2 regions of the Ruegeria sp. CJ9 genome follow, and region 2 is predicted to be linked to the other one. Evidence: riboswitches for the same ligand, from Rfam matches in the RefSeq annotation. Region 2 holds a riboswitch; the other holds the start of a gene.
What was found. Region 2 has a riboswitch for thiamine pyrophosphate ahead of thiD (bifunctional hydroxymethylpyrimidine kinase/phosphomethylpyrimidine kinase). Riboswitches for the same ligand answer to the same signal wherever they lie in the genome.
Positions count from the first base shown of each region.

Region 1: another riboswitch for thiamine pyrophosphate. It lies ahead of thiC (phosphomethylpyrimidine synthase ThiC); the one in region 2 lies ahead of thiD (bifunctional hydroxymethylpyrimidine kinase/phosphomethylpyrimidine kinase).

Region 1 covers NZ_JBQFPY010000008.1:193,232-201,742, reverse strand. The annotation lists gene ACR0AJ_RS16845 (hypothetical protein) at 1-3,952, shown strand, start outside; gene ACR0AJ_RS16840 (invasion associated locus B family protein) at 3,971-4,450, shown strand; gene thiC (phosphomethylpyrimidine synthase ThiC) at 4,512-6,302, opposite strand; TPP riboswitch at 6,411-6,530, opposite strand; gene ACR0AJ_RS16830 (GlxA family transcriptional regulator) at 7,478-8,326, shown strand; gene ACR0AJ_RS16825 (3-hydroxyacyl-CoA dehydrogenase NAD-binding domain-containing protein) at 8,304-8,511, opposite strand, start outside.
Region 2 covers NZ_JBQFPY010000005.1:79,663-88,173, reverse strand. The annotation lists gene ACR0AJ_RS11910 (HesA/MoeB/ThiF family protein) at 40-1,002, opposite strand; gene ACR0AJ_RS11905 (thiamine phosphate synthase) at 999-1,595, opposite strand; gene ACR0AJ_RS11900 (thiazole synthase) at 1,592-2,356, opposite strand; gene thiS (sulfur carrier protein ThiS) at 2,359-2,553, opposite strand; gene ACR0AJ_RS11890 (FAD-dependent oxidoreductase) at 2,537-3,514, opposite strand; gene thiD (bifunctional hydroxymethylpyrimidine kinase/phosphomethylpyrimidine kinase) at 3,511-4,314, opposite strand; TPP riboswitch at 4,358-4,464, opposite strand; gene dnaJ (molecular chaperone DnaJ) at 4,592-5,746, opposite strand; gene dnaK (molecular chaperone DnaK) at 5,821-7,728, opposite strand; gene ACR0AJ_RS11870 (alpha-ketoglutarate-dependent dioxygenase AlkB family protein) at 7,941-8,511, shown strand, end outside.

The sequences.
Region 1 (8,511 bases), on a different contig from region 2:
CGCAACAACAGGTGACAAGTCTATCGGTATTTATGCGCAATCCGTTGGCGGTGGCGGAGGCGACGCGCAACAGGTACGCAACATCATCTTGGGCCGATCCTCGGAAGGATCAACGACAAACGCCATTCTGATCGGCGGAACTGGTGGCACTGGCGGCGCGGGCAGCACGGTAACCGTAGTAAACGAAACCGATGCCACGATCCTGACCGATGGTACGGAAAGTCACGGGATCTTTGCCCAGTCCATCGGTGGCGGCGGCGGTAATGGCGGCTCGACCATCTCGGTTGACGGGCGCTATGGCGGGGCCGAGGCCACTACGCGGCGGGCGCTGCAATTTGGTCTGGGCGGATCAGGCGGTACGGGTGGCACGGGCGGCAATGTCGCGGTGACCAATGCCGGTACGATCGTGACAACGGGTGCCGGTGCGCATGGTATCTTTGCCCAATCCGTCGGCGGCGGCGGTGGCAATGGCGGCAGCTCAATCACGGGGACATTGCGGCTAAAGACCGGGGACAGCAGCTCTCCGACCGCGCAGCTGAATATCGGCGGATCGGGCGGCAGCGGCAATGTTGCCGGCAACGTGGTCGTCACCAACACCGGAGACGTTCAAGTGGATGGCACAGGCGCCTACGGCATCTTTGCACAATCTGTCGGTGGCGGCGGCGGCAATGGCGGTCTGGCCGTTGCGATGGACGTGAACGACCTTAAGAACACAATGACGGGCAAATCCTATTCGAAGATCGCCATTGGCGGATCAGGCGGATCGGGTTCTGATGGAGGAGACGTCACGGTCAACCACACTGGCACAATTGTTGTGAATGCCGAAAACGGGTTTGGCATCTATGCCCAATCCGTTGGCGGCGGCGGCGGCAACGCGGGTTATTCGGTGTCGTCCCCGCTGGTCTCGGTGCTGGATTACACAATCTCGCAGGCGCTGGGGGCTCGGGAGGGATCCACCGGTTCGGTGGGCACTGTAACTGTCAATTCGACCGGAGATATTCTGGTCAATGGCGTGGGCAGCGAAGCGGTCTTTGTCCAATCGGTGAATGGCGGCGGCGGCAATACTGATGCCTCTGTCGATTTCACCACCACGACCGCTGGCGCGACCGGCTCGGTCGTCAGCAGCGATATCGCCCTTGGTGGCGATGACGTGTCGGGTATGGCGGGCAACCAGATCACGCAGGCCCATAACGGTAACATTGCCACCACAAGCGATCGCTCGACCGGCCTGATGCTTCAGAGTGTCGGTGGCGGCGGCGGTACATCCGCGACCACGGTGGATGTTCAAGACGGTGACGCTATCGACATCACCGCACGTCTGGGTGCGATTGACACGGACGACGCTGGCGGCGGAGACGTGGACGGAAGCCGGACCGGTGATGTTGGCACCGATGGCGCGTTCTCATCGGCCGGTGCGGCGCAATCCATCGGCGGCGGCGGCGGTAAGCTTGTGCTGAACAGCAATACGGATGGCGAAGCCGGGATCCAAAAGGCCGCGTCTGTGATCCTGGGTTCTGATCCCAGCTTCAACAACGATGGCGGCGATATCGACCTTTTGCTGGACGGCAACGTGTTCACAAGTGGTGACCGATCCTTTGGCCAAAGCGTTCAGAGTATCGGTGCCGGTGGGGGCGAAGTTGTCATCTCGGGTCTTGGGCGTGCGGATGTAACGCTGGGCGCGCAAGACGATTCAACCGGTGACGGTGGTGATGTCGGCTTTGCAAATATCGGGGACATGACTACCAGTGGAACTGGATCGCACGGGTTCGTCATCCAAAGTATCGGTGGCGGCGGCGGTCTCGTTTCAACCGATATGGAGGCCAGCCGGATCACGGTAAACCTGTCTGCTGCAAATGGCGGTGATGGCGGCGATATCGGATTCTCGCAATCCGGCAACATCGTCACGACGGGCGAAAATGCGATTGGTGTTGTGGCGCAGTCGCTTGGCGGCGGCGGTGGCATGGTGGACTCGGTCTATCGCGGGGCTGCCGGTGGTGCGGGCTCTGGTGGCGCCATCGACATGACGCTTGATGGTAACATCCTGTCGGTGGGCGAGGGCGGCATCGGCGTCTTGGCACAATCCGAGGGGCGCGATGGCGCAGACGCGATCACACTTGGCTTTGACGGCGTCGTCATGGGCGGCACTGGTGAGGCGGGGTCAGTCGCATCAATCGTTGTGGACGGCGGCACCGACAATGTGCTGACCCTGTCTAAAGATACCCTGTTGATCGCCGGCAACGATCAATTGGTGAATGGGGGCGACGGCAACGAACAAATCTCGCTTGCGGGTACGGCCCTTGGCAACATGGATCTTGGCGCAGGCACTAACGGCTTTACCGTCGAAGACGGCGCGGACTTCTATGCGTTGGATACGGTCAATCTGGGTGCTGACGGCTTCATGCAGGTGAACGGTGATTTTGTACTGGGGGCCAATCTGGGTCTGGACGGAGATTTGACGGCGACGGTTGCGGCCAGTGACTTTACCTTCAGCGGCAATGTCAGCCAGACATTGAACCTGACCGGAAGCCTGGCCTTTGGAGCAACGGCAACGTCAACCTTCGACGTGTATTTCCTGACCTCTGGGGCATCGGGTGGCAACAGCGACCTGGTTAATGCCACCGGTAATGCCACCATGGGCGGTACGCTGGTGCCACTGCTGAATACGCTGGAAAGGGCCTTGCCGCTTGTCATCATCAATCCTGATGGAACCGCCGCAGACGCGGGCACACTGATCGAAGACACTGTGGTGCTGGATTATTCCATCGGCCTGAACGGCTCCACCTCTGACGGCAGTTCGGTCGACCTGGTGATCACGCCGGATTATTCGACCCCCGGCATGAACGCCAATCAGGCGGCCATCGGGGATTACATCAACCAAGTTCTGAACGGGCAGGGATCGGCTGCCCAAGGCCAACTGTTCGCCTTGATCGGCAACATGCAGTCCGAGGCCGATGTCATCGCCGCAATCGAAAGCCTGTCGACTGCCGACTATGCCGCCGATGCCGTGGATGCGCTTTATGGCACCCGGGTATTTGCGGACACACTGCACAATTGCGAACGGTTTACCGATTACCAGTTCGGGGATGACCCGCGCAATTGTGTCTGGTTCTCAGGCGGGCGGTCTTTTTATGACCGCGATCAGACCGGCATGTACGAAGAGCTGGACATCAACGACACCAACCTGTCGGCTGGTGTCCGTCTGCCGGTTGGGGATGAGCTATTCGCTGGGTTCGCGGTAGGCTATGACGAGATGAGCCTACGGAACGGGTCGAATTACAATGCAACGGGTGATCGGTTCAATCTGGGTGCCTCGCTGACCAAATACACCGGCGCGTGGGAGTTTGCAGCCCAGCTGTCGGCCGGTTGGTCAGACTATGATACGCTCAGCGCGGGCGGGATCAGTGGCGTGTTGCCCAACGGTCAAATCGTAAGCACCGTTGGTGTCAGCGAGATCAAGCACAAGATGAACCATCAGAACCTGCGTCTCAGCCTTGCTTATGACCACAGGTTCGCGGGCGGCAGTTCCTATCTGCGCCCTGAGGTAGCCGTTGATGCCACACGTCTGGCAACCGAAAGCAATGGCGATGCAACCCTAGCGGGGGTCGTTCTGCAAGACGATAGCGAGATGATCTATTCGTTCACGCCTTCGCTGGAAATCGGAACCGAGCAAACCCTGAGTGCCTCGCAGAAGCTTCGCGCAAGTTTTCAGGTTGGTGCCATTCTCTCGTCGGATGATACCGTATCGGTCACCGCCGGGTTCAACGGAGCGAGCACCGCTGACGGTGGGTTTTCAAACACCAGCTTTGTCGGCGACGCGCATGGCTTGGTCTCGGCCCGGTTGGGGCTGTTTGCGCTGGATGACAGCAGCTTTGTCAATCTGAGCCTCGATCATTTGTTCGGAGACTCAACCAGGGCCCTACAGGTAGGTCTTGGCCTTGGACTACAATTCTAATCGATGAGGGACAGCAGGATGAAAACTTGGATAAGCGCTTTGGGGGTCACATTGGGATTGGCAACTCCCCTTGCTGCGCAGGAAGGCGCAGCGCCGCCATGGTCGGTCAATTGCAGCAATCGGGCCGTTGGGTCCGAGTTGATCTGCGAAATGACCCAAAGCATCGTTTTGACCGAAAACAACCAAAGGCTTACGTCCATCGCATTTATAAAGGCTGCAGGTAAGGACGAGACTGAGACCGTGCTGACCCTGCCATTCGGTCTTTTGTTCTCGGAAGGGCTGGTTGCAAAGGTGGATGATGCCGAGGTCGCCCGTCTGGAGTTCCTGACATGCGAGGCACAAGGTTGTTTTGCCCGTTCGCCAGTTTCCCAGGAATGGATGTCTGCGATGCGGGCAGGTAATCAATTGCAGATCGACGCTAAAAACAGGGTCGGAGAGCCAATTTCATTTGGCTTCGATTTGACTGGGTTCAGCAAAGTATCCGATCTATTGCCCTGAGAGTAGTTTCCCTTCAATGCAAGAGCGTGCGGAGCCGAAAGGATCGGCTCCGCCGCGGTGTTTAGTTTTTCACGGGCATGTAAAGGTCGCCGCCTTCACGGAATTTGGCGGCCATGGCCTCCATCCCCTCTTTCTGCGCTTCAGTTCGAATGTCGTGGCTGATCCGCATCGAGCAGAATTTCGGCCCGCACATGGAACAGAAATGCGCCACCTTGTGCGCTTGTTTGGGCAAGGTTTGGTCGTGGAATTCCCGCGCCGTTTCCGGGTCCAGCGACAGGTTGAACTGATCTTCCCAGCGGAACTCGAACCTGGCGCGGGACAGCGCATCGTCACGACGTTGTGCGCCCGGCAGACCCTTTGCCAGATCAGCGGCATGAGCCGCTATCTTATAGGTGATAACCCCAGTTTTCACATCATCCCGGTCCGGCAGCCCCAGATGTTCCTTCGGCGTGACATAGCAGAGCATCGCACAACCAAACCAGCCAATCATCGCAGCACCAATACCGCTGGTGATGTGGTCATAGCCCGGCGCGATATCGGTGGTCAGGGGGCCAAGCGTGTAAAAGGGCGCCTCGTGGCAACACTCCAATTGCTTGTCCATGTTTTCTTTGATCTTGTGCATGGCTACGTGTCCGGGGCCTTCGATCATCACCTGACAATCCTTGGCCCACGCGATTTTGGTCAGCTCACCCAGCGTCTCAAGCTCGGCAAATTGTGCCTCATCATTGGCGTCGGCGATAGAGCCGGGGCGCAGACCATCGCCTAGGCTGAACGACACATCATAGGCCCGGCAGATGTCGCAGATTTCGTCGAAATGCTCATAGAGGAAGCTTTCCTTGTGGTGATGCAAGCACCACTTGGCCATGATCGACCCACCGCGCGACACAATACCGGTAACCCGTTTTACCGTCATCGGTACCATATGCAGGCGCACGCCTGCATGGATGGTGAAATAGTCGACGCCTTGTTCGGCCTGTTCGATCAGCGTGTCACGGAACACTTCCCATGTCAGGTCCTCGGCAATGCCGTTGACCTTTTCCAGCGCTTGATACAACGGCACGGTGCCAATCGGCACCGGGCTGTTGCGGATGATCCATTCACGGGTGTTGTGGATGTTGCGGCCGGTCGACAGGTCCATGACGGTATCAGCACCCCAACGGATCGACCAGACCATTTTATCGACCTCTTCTTCCATCGAAGAGGTCACAGCCGAGGTACCCATATTGGCGTTGATCTTGACCAGGAAATTACGCCCGATGATCATCGGTTCGCTTTCAGGGTGGTTGATATTCGCAGGGATAATGGCGCGACCAGCGGCGACCTCGTCCCGCACGAATTCCGGGGTCACATAATCAGGGATGTTTGCACCCCAATCATTGCCGTCGCGCTGTTCAACGACAGCCTCGCGCAGTTGGTTTTCACGGATGGCGATGAATTCCATTTCCGGGGTGACGATGCCGGCGCGAGCATAGGCCAGTTGCGTCACAGCCTTTCCATCCTTGGCGCGCAGAGGGCGCGGGCGCACAGGGAACTCGGGCGTTAGCCGATCACCTTCGACAAAACCGTTGTCTTCCGGTTTGATCTCACGTCCATCATATTCTTCGACATCTGCTCGAGCCTCAATCCACTTGCGACGCAGCGGCGCCAGACCTTGCCGAATGTCCGTCATCACCTGCGGATCGGTATACGGCCCTGAACTGTCATACACGGGCAAGGGTGGCTCCCCCGCCGTGGGGTGGACCGAAATTTCACGCATTGGCACGCGCACATCCGGGTGCACTGTGCCGTTTACATAGATCTTGCGCGATGCGGGCAGTTCACCGGCGGTGATTTTGGGGTTAGGGACGTTCATGTTGGTGCTCCTCAAGCAGTTCAACTTAAAAAGACACCAGATGAGTTTTGGCTTGGGGAAACGAGAAGGCAGACAGCCCCTGTTCGGAGTGCGCTTGCCCGGTATTGTGGCCTGCGCGCCCTAGCTTCCTACGCCAGTATCAACTGGGTCAGGTTCAAAGGGTCGCGTCGCCGGGCATTGCCCCGTCAGCCTCTCAGTCCCCTTGGTGGGACTCCCCTGCGTATAGGTGGTTTAGCTTGAGGTTCACGGCTTAAACAAGCACCAAAATTCATTTGTTTCAGATTTTCTCGAACGGCCGGGACCTTCCGTTCGGTGCAGCACGTCACCAGAAATACGGTCGCTATCTGATGTGCGGGCCGACCTATTCGACAGATACTCCGCACATCGACGGTAAGTTAAACGCTGTTATTTAACATAAGACGTATTATAGAAATATTGCCTCTTTTGAGGGAGAATTGTCGGAGTACGTAATTAATGAGACTTGTCTTCCCCATAATTCAACGACTTAAGATTTTCATGCATTTTGGTGGATTTCGCTGACTTGGACTTATCAAGCTTGTCTCAGACTGCAGCAATACGATCGTCGACTGCGACGCGCATTGGGAACTTCCGAGAGCGGACACAACTCGCAGACCGAAAGCTTCACAGCGTAAGGTTTTGTGCTGAACAATGTTGAGCGACTAAGTGCCCTGCCCTGATCACTTCCGGCCCTTACCGGACTTTAGTCGGTCGTTCAGCATTCTGCAGTGCGGCTCGACATTACGGACATTCGCTGCAAGTGCGCAATCAAAAGATGGGTGAATTTACAGTTTGCGGACGAAGCGGGCCTTCGTCAAATTTGCGCCAAGGTCTGCTTGTGGTGCTTCTAAACTACCGCAGGACTGCTTTCTGTCCCCGGCAAGCTGTTGGTTTTGGAGCTCCAAAAGACACCAAACAAATGAAAGAAAAGAAATCGATTTGATATTTTTGGACCATACTTTACAAAATCAGCCATGGCGAAATCAATTGATCAAACGTTAGGCATCGTAGTTTTGGTGAGCCCGCATTTCAATGTTTCGGCAACGACATCTTTCATCGATCCTTTTAGAACTGCGAATTACCTGTCAGGATTGGTGCGGTTTTCCTGGACCTATGTTTCGGAGGTTGGTGGTCACATCGAATCCAGCAGCGGCCTGGTGGTTGATACTGCTCCTTTGGCAAACGTGGTCAGGGGCAAGCCTTGGCTCGTTCTCGTAAGTACAAGCTGGACGCCTGAACGCCACGGGACACGCCAGTTCAAGGCGGCTCTTCAAAAATGGGATGCAGGCGGTGCAATAGTTGGTGGGTTGGATACGGGTGCAATTGTGCTCGCGCAGGCTGGATTGCTAAAGGGCAAAACTGCGACGGTCCATTATGAGCACATCGATGCCTTCGCCGAAATTGCACCGGACACGACGGTATCTGAGAACATGTTTGTAACAGATGGCAAGATCTTCACATGTTGTGGAGGATCAGCGGCAACCGACCTTGGTTTGAGATTTGTCCATTCCGTCGCTGGCGAAAGCATCGCAAACGCCTCAGCGCGGTATCTGTTTCACCATGATGTGCGTGGGGAAGGTCAGTCACAAAACCCCAAGGATGTGGAGCCGCTTGGGTATGTCACATCTGGCGTTGTCCGGGATGCGATCGACCTTATGGAAGCGCATTTGGAGACCACGTTGTCAATTCCCGCTATATCTCAACAGCTAGGCGTTTCGCAGCGGCAACTAGGCCGATTGTTCCGGCAGTATGTCCAAAAGTCACCCGTCGAATACTACCGAGATATCCGCCTTGATCGAGCGCGTGGCCTCGTCACGCAAACCGAGCTGAAATTCAGCGAGATTGCAGAGGCGTCGGGGTTCAACGGTCAAGTGCATTTCAGCCGCGCTTACCGCAACCGGTTCGGCCTGACGCCCACTGCTGATCGCATTGAAGGTCGTGTGCCGTTCGAGTTTCGCGCCTGGCCAATGTTCAAGCCTGACATTAGGTCCGAAGGTGTCTCGTAGCCTTCTGCATAGCTGTGAGCATCTCATCACGCCGCGCTGAGAGTTCCTCGGTGCTTTGCCCGTGTGCATGCGCTGTCATTTCATCGACCAGTTTTCTGATCACATCATCGTCTAAGCGTGGATCACCAAGATCGTCCCACCAGCTGTTGAACGTGTCTTTGAAGTGGTCACAAAAAGCCTGCAAA
Region 2 (8,511 bases):
ATACTCACCGGTTTCCACCTACCTCGTGTATCAATTCACTCATGTAGTTGAGGCTGCAACCAGGACAATCTCACCGGACCAATCCGATTGAATTTGCTCAGCCGCCCGCCATGCGCGCAATCCGCTAGAGCAACAAAGCGCAAGTCGTCGTCCTTTGTTAGGCTCTGTTTTCAGGGATTCAACAATGTCCCGACGTGCCCTACTGTGAAGAGGCTCGGGGGCCTCGTCCCGGGTGCGCAGTTCAATGATCACATCATCTTCGCTCAATTGGCTGGCGGAAAGAAATCGAAAGTAGTGCGCCGGTTCCGGTGCGCCGTCAAATCTGAATGTGCTGTTGCGCAGCGTGCGGGCGTCAAACTGTACCAACTGTCCCAAAGGCGAGGGGTCCAGGCCAAGGATCACGCCCAGCGCCATTTGCGCCTGCAAGGCACCTATCACCCCAACGACAGGGCCCAGCACGCCGGCCGTTGCACAGCTCGCGCCGCTATCCGGTGCATCCGGAAACACCGCACGCAAGGACGGCGCGCCAGCACAAAACCCACCGACATAGCCTGTCAGCCCCAATACGGATGCGCTGATCAGCGGCTTGCCCTGCAACAAACAGGTATCCGACAGGATATAGCTGGCCGCATAACTGTCCGCGCAGTCCAGAACAATGTCAGAGCCGCGGACAAAATTTAACACATTCTGGTTTGTTAGAGCCTGATTCTTGGCCATTACGGTGATGTCACCATTCAGCGCCCGGCAGCGTTCTGCGGCGACTTTGGCCTTGGCGCGCCCACAGTCGGATTCAGCGAACAATGTCTGCCGATGCAGGTTCGATTGCGCGATCTGATCCCGGTCCAGGATGGTTATATGCCCAACCCCGGCCCCGGCCAACAAGGGTAAGACCGGGGAGGCTAATCCGCCCGCGCCCACCACCAGAACCCGCGCTGCTGACAGGCGGGTCTGGCCTGCCGATCCAACCTCGGGCAGGATCATCTGGCGGGCATAGCGGCTCATCTCGTGACCTCGATCCATTCGCGAACGCGGGTTTCTGGATCGGAATTCAGCGTGACGTCCGTGACGACCGAGACGATGTCGGCCCCCGCCTGCAATACGCCCGGCGCCCGCTCAACGCTCATGCCGCCAATCGCGACCAGAGGGATATCCCCCACCCGTGCCTTCCATTCGGTGACGCGTGGCAGGCCCTGCTGTTCCCATTTCATTTTTTTCAGGATCGTCGGATAGACCGGGCCCAAAGCCACATAGTCCGGGTCCATGGTCAGGACTCGCTCTAATTCATCATCATCGTGGGTGGAGACACCCAGTTTCAGCCCCGCCTTGCGGATGGCTTTCAGATCAGCCACGTCCAGATCCTCTTGCCCGAGATGAATCCACTCACAACCAGCGTCGATAGCCGCCTGCCAATGATCATTGACCACCAGCACGGTGCCGTGGGCACGGCATAGTTCCAACGATTGGGCGATCTGCTCCCGTATGACCACATCAAGCTGATCCTTAATCCGCAGTTGCACCAGCTTCACACCCAGGGGCAGCATCCGGCGCAACCAATCAGAGTGGTCGAAGATCGGATAAAATCGGCCTAACATCATGATAAGAAGGCCTTTCCGATTACCGGAGTTGACGGTTCGGCCATATCGCGCGCCTCGATCGGGTCGGCTTGATGCGCCAGTTGCCCGGCCTCAATCGCCAGTATCATCGCGCGGGCCATGGCCACAGGGTTTCCAGCACGAGCGACAGCGGTATTCAGCAGAACGGCGTCATAACCAAACTCCATCGCCTGCGAAGCGTGACTGGGCAGGCCGATCCCGGCATCCACAACCAATGGAACATTGGGGAACTCGGCCCGCATCGCGCGTAGAGCATATTCATTGTTCAGCCCGCGCCCCGACCCGATGGGTGCACCCCAAGGCATCAGCACCTCGCACCCGGCGGCCAGCAGACGCTCACCCACGATCAGGTCGTCGGTGGTGTAGGGGAAAACCTGAAACCCGTCCTCGGTCAGTATGCGCGCGGCCTCGACCAGTTGAAACACATCTGGCTGCAAACTGTCAGTGTGGCCGATCAATTCCAGCTTGATCCAATTAGTGTCAAACACCTCACGCGCCATATGGGCGGTGGTTACGGCTTCTTTGACCGTGTGGCAACCAGCGGTGTTTGGCAGGATCAGCACGCCCAGCTCGCGGATCATCTGCCAGAAGGTCTGCCCAGCCCCGGATTCACGGCGCAAGGAAACTGTGGCAACACCCGCGCCGCTCTCGCGAAACGCCTGTTCCAGAATGGCGGGGCTGGGGTACTGCGCCGTGCCCAGCATCAATGAGTTGGGAAGTTGGGTCCCATAAAAGCTTTTCATCCTCAGCCTCCCTGCATCGGCGCGACGACTTCAACCCGGTCGCCATCGGTCAACTTTTGAGCAATGCGCAGACCCGAGGGCACAAAGTCTTCGTTTACAGCTGTCGCCACCCGTCCAGAGAACCCGCATTCGACCAACAGGTCCGAGAGGATTTCGGCGCGCACCTCGCGCGATTCACCATTAAGCACGATCTTCATCGACCATCTCCGAATGTTCGTTGTCCAACGCCAGATCGGCCACTCCCTGCGCCAGCGCTGGGGCCAGCAGATAGCCATGGCGGTACAGTCCGTTGGCATAAATCGTATGCCCCAGCCGCCGGATGCGGGGCAGGTTGTCGGGAAAAGCCGGGCGCAGATCGACACCGATCTCAAGCACCTCGGCCTCGCCAAAGGCGGGGTTCAGCGCATAGGCGGCACTGAGCAGTTCCAGCATGGATCGGGCCGTGATACGGCTGCTGTCTTCGCTTTCGATCATCGTTGCGCCCAGCATGTAGACACCATCCCCACGCGGCACGATGTACAGCGGCATCCTTGGATGCAGTAGACGTACAGGTCGCGTCAGGGTCACGTCCGGGCAGCGGATCACCAACATCTCTCCCTTGACGCCGCGCAGGTCGTGCAAAACCTCACGCGCGTGCAGACCGCGGCAATCGATTACATTCTCCAGCTGGGTCGGGGCCAGTTTCCGGTGGAAGACTACCCCTTGGTCCAGCAATTGGCGGTGCAGATCCCGCAGCGCCTGTCGTGGGTTCAGATGAGCCTCATCCGTGAAATGCAGACCGTTGGTGAAACTGGTTAAATCAGGCTCTAAATTGGCAACTTCAGCCGGACTAATCTCGGTATACCCCCCGGTCCGACGGGCGAACCGACGCAAATCCGGCAGATCACGCGGGTTGGCAACAACCAGCGTGCCACGTTGTTCCACCCGAGTACGCGTAGACCACCACTCGAACGCAGCCTTTCCCAACCGCAACACCGGTTCTTCGGCGTTTTCAAACTCGCACCATGGGGCCAGCATACCGCCAGCCCACCAAGAACACCCATGCGGGCCAGGTGGACCACTGGGATCAAAGATCTGAACCTTGGCCCCGCGCGACACTAGCTCGCTGGCTGCTGCCAGCCCGGCCACACCGGCCCCTATGACCGACCAGACCGTCACGCGGGCCAGACCCGATGGAAATGATGAACCGGGCCATGCCCCTGTCCGACCATCAGACCGTCAGCTTTAGCAATGGCCCCTTGCAGATACTCATGCGCCTGCGCGACCGCATCGGTCAGGCCCAGCCCTCGCGCCAGCCCGGCTGCTATCGAAGACGACAGGGTGCAACCGGTGCCATGCGTGTTGCGCGTATCGCACCGGGGGGCGGTGAATTCTGCCACAACTCCCGAAGGATCAAGCAAGACGTCGTGGCAAACGTCGCCGCGCCCATGTCCGCCTTTCATCAATACCGACCGCGCCCCCAGCCCGCACAGCGCCATCCCCTGCGCGATCATCTGATCGGGGGATTCGGCGTCCGAGGTGCCCAGCAAACAAGCGGCCTCGGGTAAGTTCGGGGTAAGCATGGTCGCTTGGGGCACAAGAACATCACGCAGGGTGCGAACCGCATCCTGTGCCAGCAAGGCATCGCCAGATTTGGAGATCATCACCGGGTCCAAAACGACGGGGCCATCAAACCCAGCGATGGCCCCGGCAACGGTTTGAATAATTTCAGGGGTCGCAAGCATGCCGATCTTGATCGCGCTCACATCCAGGTCGGTCAGCACCGCCTCGATCTGAGCGGCCACTACGTTGAGCGGTATGCCATGCACTGCGGTCACAGCCCGCGTGTTCTGCGCCGTGACCGCCGTGATCACGCTGGCCCCATACACGCCCAACGCAGACATAGCCTTGAGATCCGCCTGAATCCCGGCCCCACCGCCACTGTCCGAGCCCGCAATTGTCAGGGCAATATGCGCCATATCGTTGCTCCATCATCAGGGGGCAACGCAGCATGGAAAACGTCTGTGTGTGTAGACCGTTCCCTACGCCGGTATTGCCCGGATCAGGTTCGATGGGTTAGCGCATTCACGCCTCTCAGCCCCTTGATCAGGGCACCCCAACGGTTGGCGCGACAATCTCAGGGGATGCGAAGGGATTCAAGGGCCAATTTTCGCGAAGTTCGTGGACAAACTGGACCTATAAACGAAAAAAGCCGACCCAAGGGGATCGGCCTTTTAGCAACTTGGTGGAGTGATCTTAGCCCTTCATCCCATCCCAAAAGGATTTGACGGATGAGAAAAAGCTTTTTGATTCCGGGTGGTTATCCTCACCCAAATCGTCGAACTCTTTCAGCAGTTCTTTTTGGCGACTGGTCAGGTTGACCGGCGTTTCCACCGCCAGTTCGATGAACATGTCACCCACACCGCCGCCACGCAGGGCGGGCATGCCTTTGCCGCGCAGGCGCATCTGACGGCCCGATTGGCTGCCTGCTGGTATTTGCACGCGGCCGCGGCCACCATCGATGGTTGGCACTTCGATCGAACCGCCCAGCGCGGCCTTGGCCATGCTGACAGGGACGCGGCAATACAGGTTCACGCTGTCGCGTTCGAACAGCTTGTGATCCGACACTTCGACAAAGATATACAGATCACCCGGAGGGCCACCGCGCATCCCAGCTTCACCCTCACCCGCCAGGCGGATGCGGGTTCCGGTCTCGACACCGGCGGGGATGTTGACGGACAGCGCACGCTCTTTTTCCACGCGGCCTGCACCGCCACAGGCTTTACAGGGGTTCTTGATGATCTGACCCAGACCCGAACAGGTCGGGCAGGATCGTTCGACGGTAAAGAAACCCTGCTGTGCACGCACCTTGCCCATGCCCGAACAGGTTGGACAGGTGGTTGGCTCCACTCCGCCTTCTGCACCCGATCCGTCACAGGCCGAACAGGCCACGGCAGCAGGAACACTGATGGTTTTCTGCAGGCCCGCGAACGCCTCTTCCAGCGTCACGCGCAGGTTATAGCGCAGGTCCGATCCGCGCGCCGCACGGCGCCCGCCACCGGGGCCGCCACGCTGACCGCCCATGAAATCGCCGAACAGATCGTCGAACACGTCTGAGAATGCGCTGGAGAAATCACCCTGACCAAAGCCGCCGCCCGGACGACCACCACCGCCGCCCATACCGTTTTCAAAGGCGGCATGGCCGAAACGGTCATATGCGGCCTTTTTGTCGGCGTCGCGCAGAACATCATAAGCCTCGTTGGCTTCTTTGAACTGCGACTCGGCATCCGGGTTGTCTTTGTTGCGATCGGGATGCAACTCTTTGGCTTTCTTGCGAAAACCCTTTTTGATTTCATCCGCTGATGCGCCCTTTGATACGCCGAGCACATCGTAGTAGTCGCGTTTTGACATCAGTATTTCCTTCAGCCTCAACGTATTTGGGCCGGCCCGGCAACCGGACCGGCCCACATTGGCCCGGTTACCCGTTAGTTACGCTTGTCGTCGTCCAGATCTTCGAACTCGGCGTCAACAATGTCGTCCTCACCCGGCGCAGCATCTGCCGCCGCAGGTTCATCCTCACCTTCTTCGGCTTGCGCCTTGTAGATGGCTTCGCCCAGCTTCATGGCCGCTTCGGTGACGTTCTGGATGCCCGACTTGATCTTGTCGGCATTCTCGGTCTCCAGCTCGTCCTTCAGCGCGGCAATTGCCAGCTCGATGGCTTCGATGGTGGTCGGGTCGACTTTGTCGGCATGCTCTTCCATCGACTTTTCGGTCGAGTGGATGAGGCTTTCCGCCTGGTTCTTGGCGTCTACCAGCTCGCGGCGTTCCTTGTCGGCTTCCGCGTTCTCTTCGGCGTCCTTGACCATCTTGTCGATGTCTTCATCCGACAGACCGCCCGAGGCCTGGATGGTGATCTTCTGCTCTTTGCCAGTGCCTTTGTCCTTGGCCGAAACCGAGACAATGCCGTTGGCGTCGATATCAAAAGTCACCTCGATCTGAGGCATGCCGCGCGGTGCAGGCGGGATATCTTCGAGGTTGAACTGACCCAGGATCTTGTTGTCCGCAGCCATTTCACGCTCACCCTGGAACACGCGGATGGTTACGGCGTTCTGGTTGTCCTCGGCGGTCGAGAAGACCTGAGACTTTTTGGTCGGGATCGTGGTGTTGCGGTCGATCAGACGGGTGAACACCCCACCCAGCGTCTCAATCCCCAGCGACAGCGGGGTCACGTCCAGCAGAACTACGTCTTTGACGTCGCCCTGCAGAACACCGGCCTGAATGGCGGCGCCCATGGCAACCACTTCGTCCGGGTTCACACCCTTGTGCGGCTCTTTCCCGAAGAACTTGGTGACCTCTTCGATCACTTTCGGCATCCGGGTCATACCACCGACCAGAACAACCTCGTCAATGTCGCCAGCCGACAGACCAGCGTCTTTCAGTGCGGCCTGGCAGGGCTTCATCGACTTTTTGATCAGGTCCGAAACCAACGATTCCAGCTTGGCACGGGTCAGTTTCATGACCATGTGCAGCGGCTGACCGTTCGAACCCATCGAGATGAACGGCTGGTTGATTTCGGTTTGCGAAGTCGAAGACAGCTCAATCTTGGCTTTCTCAGCAGCTTCTTTCAGACGCTGCAGCGCCATCTTGTCTTGCGACAGGTCGACACCGTGTTCCTTTTTGAACTCATCCGCCAGGTAGTTGACGATGCGCATGTCAAAGTCTTCACCACCTAGGAAGGTGTCACCGTTGGTCGATTTGACCTCGAACAGGCCGTCGTCGATTTCCAGAATGGTCACGTCGAAAGTACCGCCACCAAGGTCATAGACCGCGATGGTTTGAGTTTCTTCTTTGTCCAGACCATAGGCCAGCGCAGCCGCTGTCGGTTCGTTGATGATCCGCAGCACTTCCAGACCGGCGATTTTACCGGCGTCTTTGGTGGCCTGACGCTGTGCGTCGTTGAAATATGCAGGAACGGTGATCACGGCTTGCGTGACTTCCTCACCCAGATAGCTCTCGGCGGTTTCCTTCATCTTGCCCAGAGTGAAGGCCGAGATCTGGCTTGGGGAGTACTTTTCACCGCGGGCTTCCACCCACGCGTCGCCATTGCCGCCATCGACGATGGCGTACGGCACCATTTTCTTGTCTTTTTCGACTTCTGCATCATCCACACGACGACCGATCAGACGCTTAACACCAAAGATCGTGTTGTCGGGGTTGGTGACCGCCTGGCGTTTTGCAGGCTGACCGACCAGTCGCTCATCTTCGGTGAAGGCGACGATCGAGGGCGTGGTCCGCGCCCCTTCGGCGTTTTCGATGACCTTCGGCTGCGAGCCGTCCATGATGGCCACACACGAGTTGGTGGTTCCGAGGTCAATCCCGATTACTTTTCCCATATGTTCAATCCCTTTCTCTTCAAGGCGATGTCCCGAGGTCCGAACCCGTTATGGCACCCGGCCCCGATCTGATGTGCGCAACAGCCCTACACCATCGCGCGTCCCGGCGTATATAAGGGCGGGATCAGAGGCCTGCAAGCGTTGTAAAACGCAGGTTTTCGGGAATCTGTGGCCTTTTTGGCAAGGTTTTGGCAAGGATCGGGGATTCTCGGATGGCGCGGCTGCTTTTACGCGGTTTTGATATCAGGAAAGCCTGGCTGGACGGGCCCGCGCAGGAGCGGCTGATCGACAGCCTGCGGCCGATTCTGAAATCCGCCCCTTTGTTCCGGCCGGTCACGCCATCGGGTAAGGAAATGTCCGTGCGTATGACGTCGGCCGGGTCACTGGGCTGGGTCACCGACAAGACGGGTTACCGATATCAGGCGCAACACCCCAAAGGCGCGGTTTGGCCCGCGATCCCGGAGCAGATTCTTGGTATCTGGCGCGACCTTGCCAGTGCGGACCGTGATCCTGATTGCTGTTTGATCAACTACTACGGCGAAGGGGCCCGGATGGGATTGCATCAGGACAAGGACGAGGCCGATTTTTCCTGGCCGGTCCTGTCGATCTCACTGGGGGATGATGCCCTGTTCCGCATCGGCAACCAGACACGGGGCGGCAAGACCGAATCCATCTGGTTGAACTCGGGTGATGTGGTGATCATGGGCGGGCCCGCCCGGCTGACCTATCACGGCGTCGACCGCATCCGGTTCGGATCATCAAAACTGTTGCCCAAGGGTGGTC